DNA from 2 places in the Streptomyces sp. NPDC048659 genome. Region 1 is predicted to be linked to the other one. Evidence: riboswitches for the same ligand, from Rfam matches in the RefSeq annotation. Region 1 holds a riboswitch; the other holds the start of a gene.

The links. Region 1 has a riboswitch for ZMP and ZTP ahead of AB0C99_RS11110 (bifunctional 5,10-methylenetetrahydrofolate dehydrogenase/5,10-methenyltetrahydrofolate cyclohydrolase). Riboswitches for the same ligand answer to the same signal wherever they lie in the genome.
Region 2: it holds a riboswitch for ZMP and ZTP, as region 1 does, so the genes downstream of both, glyA (serine hydroxymethyltransferase) here and AB0C99_RS11110 (bifunctional 5,10-methylenetetrahydrofolate dehydrogenase/5,10-methenyltetrahydrofolate cyclohydrolase) in region 1, are expected to answer to the same signal.

Annotation. Positions count from the first base shown of each region.
Region 1 covers NZ_JBEZHM010000010.1:163,202-168,135, forward strand. Annotated here, with positions in the region: gene AB0C99_RS11105 (GAF domain-containing protein) at 39-1,277, opposite strand; ZMP/ZTP riboswitch at 1,559-1,663, shown strand; gene AB0C99_RS11110 (bifunctional 5,10-methylenetetrahydrofolate dehydrogenase/5,10-methenyltetrahydrofolate cyclohydrolase) at 1,692-2,546, shown strand; gene AB0C99_RS11115 (hypothetical protein) at 2,711-3,490, shown strand; gene AB0C99_RS11120 (SWF or SNF family helicase) at 3,567-4,934, opposite strand, start outside.
Region 2 covers NZ_JBEZHM010000113.1:261-5,194, forward strand. Annotated here, with positions in the region: gene rocD (ornithine--oxo-acid transaminase) at 33-1,241, opposite strand; ZMP/ZTP riboswitch at 1,347-1,437, shown strand; gene glyA (serine hydroxymethyltransferase) at 1,506-2,789, shown strand; gene trpS (tryptophan--tRNA ligase) at 2,895-3,908, shown strand; gene AB0C99_RS38870 (2'-5' RNA ligase family protein) at 4,052-4,648, shown strand; gene AB0C99_RS38875 (decaprenylphospho-beta-D-erythro-pentofuranosid-2-ulose 2-reductase) at 4,706-4,934, opposite strand, start outside.

The DNA of each region.
Region 1 (4,934 bases):
CTCCTCGTACCGCGCCGGCCGTCCCGGGCCGGCTCTGCTCAGCGCCGAGTCTGCGCCGCCCGACGTTGCAAGCCCGTTGCGCCCGCGCCCAGTTCGGCGTCCAGCGCGGTCAGCCGCGCCCGTACGGCCGGAGCCTGCGCCGCCGGCACGGCCGCCGCCAGCGCCCGCCACACCGCGAGGTCGTCCTCGCCCCAGGCGCTGTACGCCCAGTCGGCCAGCAGTCCCGGATCGGCCCGGTCCACCAGCGCCGCCCGCAGCCGCCCCGCCAGCCGCTCCCGCAGCCGCACCACCCCCGGCGCCCGCGAGCCCGGCAGCAGCGGCCCCGCGTACTCCCCGATCGCCGTCGCCAGCGCCCCCGACACAAGCCGCCGGTCCACCGTCAGGAAGTCCGCGTCGACCTCCCCGGTCAGCCGGTACGGGCGCGAGGCCAGCAGCTCCGGACCCAGCAGGCCCCGCAGCCGGGACAGCTCCGCCCGCAGCGTCACCGGCGTGACCGCCCCGTCCTCGTACAGCAGCGTCAGCAGCTCGTCGCCGCCCACCCCCTCCGGCCGGTGCGCCAGCACCGCCAGGATCTCGCTGTGCCGCCGGCTCAGCCGCAGCCGCCGCCCGCCGGTCCGGAGCAGCGCCTCGTCGCGGCCCAGCGCCGACAGCCGTGGCCGGGCGGCGGCCGGGGCGGGCGCCAGCAGCGCCAGCTGCGACTCCGCCGCCCGCGCCACCGCCTGCACGAACGCCAGGCTGTGCGGATGCGCGAGACCCGCCCCGCCCGTGATGTCCACCGCGCCGAGGAGGCGCCCGTCGCGCGGGTCGTGCACCGGCGCCGCCGCACACGTCCACGCCTGCGCCGGGCGCTGGAAGTGCTCCGCCGCGCACACCTGCACCGGCCGGTCCATCGCGAGCGCCGTGCCCGGCGCGTTCGTCCCCGCCGCCGTCTCCGACCAGCGCGCCCCCGGCACGAAGTTCATCCGCCCCGCGCTGCGCAGCGTCCCCGGATGCCCCTCCACCCACAGCATCCGCCCCGCCGCGTCGCACACCGCGATCAGATGCTCGCCGTCCCGCGCGTACGTCCCCATCAGCTCCCGGATCACCGGCATCACCGCCGCCAGCGGATGCTCCTCGCGGTGCCCCGCCAGCTCGTCCTCGTCCAGCTCGACCCGAGCCCCGCCGTCCGGGCTCACCCGCGCCCGCACCGAGCGCCGCCAGGACTCCGCGACCAGCGGGCGCACCGGCGGCACCCCGAGCGGGCCGCCGGCCGTGAACGCCTCGTACGCCCGCCGCACCGCACCGGCCCCGCCCGCACCTTCCGCCGCGCCTGTCGCAGCCGTACCGCCCGTCGTGCCCGTCCAGCCCGTCCCGCCCGCCGCGCCCGTCGCGGCGGTCAACGGTTCGTTCAACTCGGCCTCCCCGGCGCGGTCGTTCGCCTCGTGGAGGCCATCGTCGTGCGCGCGCGAGGCGCCGACAAGCGTCTTGGCGGACGTGCATATGCCCCCTGTCCGGTACCCGCCGGTGCCCGTCCCGGGCGCCCGTCAGGTACCCGTCAGGAGGACCGTCACGTACAGTGGTCCCGGGCCGTGACTGGCGCTGGAGGTGGATCACCACCGGGGAGCGGCCCGGCGGACGCGCTCATCACGCGGCCGTGCCGTCGTCGCGCGCCTGGGCATCCACCGGTCATCGTCGACGCCCAGGAGTGGCCCATGTCCACCAGCACCGCCCGCCTCATGGACGGCACCGCCCTCGCCCGCCGCACGGTCGAGGAGACCGCCGTCCGCGCCGCCGAGATCACCCGCCGCACCGGCACCACCCCCTGCCTCGCGACCGTCCTCGTCGGCGCCGACCCGGCCTCCGTCACGTACGTCAAGATGAAGCAGAACCGCTGCGCGAAGGCCGGAATCCGCTCCAAGCACGTCGAGCTGCCCGCCGCCACGACCACCGAGGAACTCGTCGCCGCGATCACCGCGCTCTCCGAGGACCCCGAGGTCCACGGCATCCTGCTCCAGCACCCCGTCGGCCCGCACATCGACGAGCGCGCCGCCTTCGAGGCCATCGCCCCGGAGAAGGACGTCGACGGCGTCACCATGGCCTCCTTCGCCGCCATGGGCTTCGGCCTGCCCGGCTTCGTCTCCTGCACCCCCGGCGGCATCATGCGCCTGCTCGACGCGTACGACGTGGAGCTCAGCGGCAAGCGGGCCGTCGTCGTCGGCCGCAGCGCCATCCTCGGCAAGCCGGCCGGACTGCTCCTCCTCGGCCGCGACGCCACCGTCACCTACTGCCACTCCCGCACCACCGACCTCTCCGCCGCCGTCCGCGAGGCCGACATCCTCGTCGCCGCCGTCGGCAAGCCCGCCTTCATCAAGGGCGAGGACATCAAGCCGGGCGCCGTCGTCATCGACGCCGGTTACAACCCGGGCAACGTCGGCGACGTCGACTTCGCGAGCGCCGCCGAGCGGGCCTCCCTCATCACCCCCGTCCCCGGCGGCGTCGGCCCGATGACCATCGCCGTCCTGCTCGCCCAGACCGTCGAGGGGGCCGAGCGCCAGCTCGGACTGTGACCCGCCCGGACCGTGGCCAACCCGCCCGGGATGTCCCTTCCGTGCTCCTCCGCCCGTGATCGGGGTCTCGCCCCAGCAGCGGGATTGTCACGGTTCTGTACGAGCGGTGCCCAAGTCACGGATATCGCTCGCCACATGGGCGACGCCGGGTGAACCTGTTCCCTATGCTCCACCCGCCGACGGCATCCCCGTCCCGCGGCGCCCGGCCCCCTCGGCGGCCGGGCGCCGGCGCCCTGCTGGTCCTGGCGCTGGCCGCGGTCCTGTTCCTCTCGGTCGCCCTCACCGCCCGCGGCGGCTCCGACGCGCGCCCGCCGCGCGCCACCGGCCCCACGCGCGCCGCGGCGGGCACCGCGCCGCCCCCGGACGCGGGACCCGCCGGAGGCCGGTCCGACACGCCGTACGACACGCCCGGCCGGGGGCCCTCCACGCGCGGCGCGAGCCCCTCGCAGCGGCCCTCCCGCACCCCGGAACCGACCCGGGCGCCGAAACCGCGCCAGATCCGCACCGCCCCCGCCGCGCCCGCCGTCACGCCCACGGCCCCGGCCACCGCCAGCAGGACGCCGCAGCCGGACACGCACCGCACGGCCGCGCCCACGGGCACCCCGTACGACCGGCTGCACACCGGCGCCTGCTTCGACATCGACCGCGACGCGCCCGGCACCGTCGTCCGCCGCGCCTGCGACACGCCGCACGACGCCGAGGTCGTCGCCCGGCTGCGGCTCACCGGCCGGTACGCCGACGACCGGGCCGTCCGGGACGCCGCCGCCGAGCTGTGCCGGGCGCTGCTCCGCCGCAAGGCCGCCGACCAGCCGCTCGGCACCCGCTGGACGACCTTCGTCCAGTACCCGTACCGCACCAGTTATCTGCTCGGCGACGACGCCGTGGTCTGCAGCCTCGCCGCCCCCTCCGACACGGGGCGCCGGCTCACCGCGCCCCTTCAGTGACGGCGGGGCGCGCCGGGGACGGGCTGACCGCGCCGCCGGGGTGACGGCGCGCCCGGCCCACTCGGGCCGGGGCCCGTCAGGGCGCCGGAGGCGCCGTCGCCGCAGCCGTCACCGTCGCGAGCGCGGCCGCCGGGTCGTGCTCCGCCGGGCCGGCCGGTGTCCAGTGGCCGCTCTCCTCGCGGTACGGCCACCAGCGGCCGTCCGCGCCGAGCCGGAGCTGGGCGCCCGTGCCGTCGACGGTCCAGCGCGCCGCCCCCGCCGGTCGCAGCACCGGCCGCTCGCCCTCCTCCCACGCCTCCGCCAGCCGGGTCCGCGCCCGCACCAGCGCCTCGGGCGTCGGCTCCGTCTCCTCCTCCAGTACCGCGAGCGCCGCCGCGCCGCCGAACCGCCAGGCCCGTACGGCCCGTTCGAGCCCGCCCCGGTCCCGGTCCGAGCCCTCGGCGAGCCGTACCGCGATCCACGCCACCGGCGCGCCCGCGGCGAGCCGCACCGCGTCCTGCGACGGCGACAGCGGCGTGTCGTCGAGCGTGCCCGCGAGCATCCGCCGCGCCCGGTCCGCCGCGTCCGCCGCCAGGAACTCCAGCGCCGCCGGGTCGACCCCGGGCCCCGGCCCGGTCTCGGTGTCCAGCGACGGCGGCTCGCCCGGCGCCGCGAACGGCACCGGTGGGGCGGGCAGCGGCGGCAGGATCGCGCCCGCCGCGAACGCCTCCGCCGCCGACACGCCACCCGACGCGCCGCCCGGCACCCCGGGAGCACCCGACACGCCCGACCCGCCCGACACGCCGGGGACGCCCGACCGGCCCGCCGCGGCCGAGTCGGCGGACTCGTCAGGCTGGCAGGACCCGTGAGTCCCACCCGCCCCGCCCGCGCCCTCCTCCGGCGCCGCCGCGCCCGCGGCCCGCGCCGCGCTGCGCTCCTGGAGCGCGTCCAGCAGCTCCCGCTCCCCGCGCCCCCGCATCAGCAGCAACACGAACGGGTCCTCGTCGAGCAGCCGCGCCACCTGGTAGCACAGCGCCGCCGTGTGCGGGCAGTGGTCCCAGGCGCCGCAGCCGCACTCCGGCTCCAAGTCGCCGATGCCCGGCAGCAGTTCGAGCCCGTTCGCCGCCGCGTCCTCCACCAGGTGCGGCGGCAGCTCCCGGTCCAGGAGCGCCGCGATGTGCCCCGCGCTGTCCACCGCCAGGTCGAGCAGCCGGTCCCACTTCGCCGCCGACAGTTCCTGGAGCAGCACGTCGGCGCGGTACGCCATGCCGTCGGGGTCCCGCACCACGGCCGTCAGCCGGCCCGGCCGCACCGACACCGCGCCGACCGCCCCGGCCCGCGCGTGCCGCCGCCCCTGCTTCAGCTGCTGCCCGTCGAGCGCCGTGTCCTCCAGCGCCCGCAGCCACTCCCGGCCCCACCAGGTCCGGGCGAACACCGAGCCCCGCACCGGCGGCAGCGCCGCGAA
Region 2 (4,934 bases), on a different contig from region 1:
CCCGGCCCCTCGCCCGCCCCCGGGCCCCCTCCTCACCCCCCGGCCAGCACCTCCCGCAGCTGCGCCAGCCCCCAGTCCAGGTCCTCCTTGCTCACGACCAGCGGCGGAGCGATCCGGATGGTGGACCCGTGGGTGTCCTTCACCAGCACCCCCCGCCCCATCAGCCGCTCCGACACCTCCCGCCCCGTGCCGACCGAGGGCGCCACGTCCACCCCGGCCCACAGCCCGCGCCCGCGCACCTCCTCCACCGCGCCGCCGCCCACGAGCAGCCCCAGCTCCGCGTGCAGATGGTCGCCGAGCTCGGTGGCCCGCTGCTGGTACTCGCCGGTCTCCAGCATCGCGATGACCTCCAGCGCCACCGCGCAGGCCAGCGGATTCCCGCCGAACGTCGACCCGTGCTCACCCGGCCGGAACACCCCGAGCACGTCCCGGTCCGCGACCACCGCCGAGACCGGCACCACACCGCCCCCGAGCGCCTTGCCCAGCACGTACACGTCGGGCACCACGCCCTCGTGCTCGCACGCGAAGGTGCGCCCCGTGCGCCCGAGCCCCGACTGGATCTCGTCGGCCATGAACAGCACGCCCCGCCGCGAGGTCAGCTCCCGCACCCCGCGCAGATAGCCCGCCGGCGGCACCAGCACCCCCGCCTCGCCCTGGATCGGCTCGACGAGCACGGCGACCGTGTTCTCGGTGACCGCCGCCTCCAGGGCGGTGAGGTCCCCGTACGGCACGATCTCGAAGCCCGGCGTGTACGGCCCGTAGTGGGCGCGGGCCTCGTGGTCCGTGGAGAAGCTGACGATCGTCGTCGTGCGGCCGTGGAAGTTGTTGGCCGCCACCACGATCTTCGCGTGCCCGTCCGGCACGCCCTTCACCTCGTACCCCCACTTCCGCGCCGTCTTCACCGCCGTCTCCACGGCCTCCGCGCCCGTGTTCATCGGCAGCACCGCCTCCTTGCCGCACAGCGCGGCCAGCCGCCCGCAGAACTCGCCGAAGCGGTCGTGGTGGAAGGCGCGGGAGGTGAGCGTCACGCGGTCGAGCTGCGCCCGTGCCGCGTCCAGCAGCCGCGGGTTGCGGTGCCCGAAGTTGAGCGCCGAGTACCCGGCGAGCATGTCCAGGTAGCGGCGCCCCTCGACGTCGGTCACCCACGCGCCTTCGGCGGTGGCGACGACCACGGGCAGGGGGTGGTAGTTGTGGGCGCTGTGCGCGTCCGCGGCAGCGATCTCGTCTTGCGTCCTCGACACGGGATCTCCGTTCGTCCTGCGGCCAGGGGCTGGTGTCCCCTTTCTTATCGTCGCTCGGATGCCGGACGGGGAAACCTCGCGTGACGGCACGCCCGCTAGGCTGGAAACACGCACGGCGACTGGCGTACGGGGAAACGACCCCGGGGGAGCCGCGCGCGGCCAGCCACACGAGGTGCCGCCCGCCTGGGCATCACGGGAACCGACCGGGTCCCGTGCGGCGCCGAGGCGTCCCGGGACCGTCCCGCCGAACCCCGGAGCGACGCCATGACGACGCACCCCACCACCCACGCCACCACCCACCCCGCCCTCGCCGCCGCCGATCCCGACCTCGCCGCCCTCGTCGGCGCGGAGGAGCGGCTCCAGGCGGAGACCCTGCGGCTCATCCCGAGCGAGAACTACGTCTCCGCCGCCGTCCTGGAAGCCTCCGGCACGGTGCTCCAGAACAAGTACAGCGAGGGCTACCCGGGCCGCCGCTACTACGAGGGCCAGCAGGTCATCGACCAGGTCGAGAGCCTGGCCGTGGACCGCGCCAAGGCCCTCTTCGGCGTCGAGCACGCGAACGTGCAGCCCTACTCCGGCTCCCCGGCCAACCTCGCCGTGTACCTGGCGTTCGCGAACCCCGGCGACACGGTCATGGGCATGGCCCTGCCGATGGGCGGCCACCTCACCCACGGCTGGGGCGTCTCGGCCACCGGCACCTGGTTCCGGGGCGTCCAGTACGGCGTGCGCCACGAGGACGGGCTGATCGACTTCGACCAGGTGCGCGAGCTCGCGCTCAAGGAGCGGCCGAAGGTGATCTTCTGCGGCGGCACCGCGCTGCCCCGCACGATCGACTTCGCCGCGTTCGGCGAGATCGCCCGCGAGGCCGGCGCGGTGCTGGTCGCGGACGTGGCGCACATCGCGGGCCTGATCGCGGGCGGCGCCCACCCGTCCCCGGTGCCGCACGCCGACGTGGTCTCGACGACCACCCACAAGACCCTGCGCGGCCCGCGCGGCGCGATGCTGATGTCCCGCGCGGAGCACGCGAAGGCCCTCGACAAGGCGGTCTTCCCCGGCCTCCAGGGCGGCCCGCACAACCAGACCACCGCCGCCATCGCGGTGGCCCTGCGGGAGGCGGCCCAGCCCTCGTTCCGTACGTACGCGCACGCGGTCGTCGCCAACGCCAAGGCGCTCGCGGAGGCGCTGCTGGCCCGCGGCTTCGACCTGGTCTCCGGCGGCACCGACAACCACCTGATCCTGATCGACCTGACCCCGAAGGAGGTCCCCGGCAAGATCGCCGCGAAGGCCCTGGACCGGGCGGGCATCGTCGTGAACTACAACACCGTGCCGTACGACACCCGCAAGCCCTTCGACCCGTCCGGCATCCGGATCGGCACCCCGTCCCTGACCTCCCGGGGCCTGGACGTGACGCACATGCCGCAGGTCGCGGAGTGGATCGACCGCGCCGTCACGGCGGCGGGCAAGGGCGACGAGGCGGCCCTGGCCGCCGTGCGCGCGGAGGTCGCCGAGCTGATGGCGGCCCACCCGGCCCCGGGCCTGCCCGCCTGACCGGACCGGCCCCGCGCACCTCCCTCCCCGCCCCGGGAGGGAGGTGCGTCACACGGCAGCGAGGGCAGTCCGGGATCGCGCCGGGCACCTGAGAGAATGATGAGCATGGCCTCTGACAGTCCTCGTGTGCTCTCCGGAATCCAGCCCACCGCAGGCTCGTTCCACCTCGGCAACTACCTCGGCGCCGTCCGCCAGTGGGTGGCGCTGCAGGAGTCCCACGACGCCTTCTACATGGTGGTGGACCTGCACGCCATCACGGTCCCGCAGGACCCCGCCGCGCTGCGCGCCAACACCCGGCTCGCCGCCGCCCAGCTGCTGGCCGCGGGCCTCGACCCGGAGCGCTGCACCCTCTTCGTGCAGAGCCACGTGCCCGAGCACACGCAGCTCGCCTGGCTGATGAACTGCCTCACGGGCTTCGGCGAGGCGTCCCGCATGACGCAGTTCAAGGACAAGTCGGCCAAGCAGGGCGCGGGCAACGCGACCGTCGGCCTCTTCACGTACCCGATCCTCCAGGTCGCGGACATCCTGCTCTACCAGGCCCACCAGGTCCCGGTCGGCGAGGACCAGCGCCAGCACATCGAGCTGACCCGCGACCTCGCGGAGCGGTTCAACGGGCGCTTCGGCGAGACGTTCACGATCCCGGCGCCGTACATCCTCAAGGAGACGGCGAAGATCTACGACCTCCAGGACCCGTCGATCAAGATGAGCAAGTCGGCGTCGACGCCGAAGGGCCTCATCAACCTGCTCGACGACCCGAAGACGACGGCGAAGAAGGTCAAGAGCGCCGTCACGGACACCGACACGGTGATCCGCTTCGACCCGGAGCACAAGGCCGGCGTCTCCAACCTGCTCACGATCATGTCCGTGCTCACCGACACGTCGGTCCCCGACCTGGAGAAGAGCTACGAGGGCAAGATGTACGGCGCCCTGAAGACCGACCTGGCCGAGGTCATGGTGGACTTCGTCACGCCGTTCCGGACCCGGACGCAGGAATATCTGGACGACCCGGAGACGCTGGACTCGGTCCTGGCCAAGGGCGCGGAGAAGGCGCGCGCGGTAGCGGCGGAGACGCTGGCGCAGGCGTACGACCGGATGGGCTTCCTGCCCGCCAAGCACTGAGCCCTGGGGCCCTGGCCACGAGGGTGGTGCAGGCCGCACACTGGCGCCTGCACCACTCGTGCGCACGTCCCGACCCGTGCGCACGCCTCGACTTTCGACGACCGACGAACGACGACCGATGACCGACGACGGAGGAGGACGACGTGGGGACCGTAACGCTCGGCGTTTCGATCGCGGTCCCGGAGCCTCACGGCAGCCGCCTTCAGGAGCGGCGCGCAAGCTTCGGGGATCCCGCCGCGCACGGCATCCCGACCCACGTCACGCTGCTCCCGCCGACCGAGGTGGCCGAGGAGCGGCTGCCGGAGATCGCGGCGCACCTCGCCGGGATCGCGGCGGGCAGCGAGCCCTTCCCGATGCGCCTTGAGGGCACCGGCACCTTCCGCCCGCTCTCCCCGGTCGTCTTCGTCCAGCTCGTCGAGGGCGCGTCCGGCTGCGACCGGCTCCAGGAGCGGGTGCGCGACGCCTCGGGCCCGGTCACGCGCGAGCTGCAGTTCCCGTACCACCCGCACGTGACCGTCGCCCACGGCATCGCCGAGGAGGCGATGGACCGGGCGTTCACCGAGCTCGCCGGCTACGAGGCGGAGTGGCTGTGCCGCTCCTTCGCGCTGTACGAGCAGGGCCCGGACGGCGTGTGGCGCAAGCTGTGCGACTACGAGTTCGGCAGCGGCCGTACGGTCTCGGCGGTGCCGGCCCAGTGCGGCAGCCCGGCCGAGGCCCCGGCGACCACGCCGGCGGTCTGACCCGGGGTCCGACCGGGGGTATCCGACGGGCCCGGGCCCCCTCGGCCCCCCCTCGTGTCACACCGGCAGCCGCCGGAACACCCCGCGCGGCACGTGCCGCAGCGCCGACATCACCACCCGCAGCCCGCCCGGCACCCACACCGTCTCCGAGCGGCGCCGCAGCCCCAGCTCGATCGCGGTCGCGACCGCCTCGGGCGTGGTCGCGAGCGGCGCCTGCGGCAGGCCCTCGGTCATCCGGGTGCGGACGAAGCCGGGCCGGACGACCATCACGTGCACGCCGGTGCCG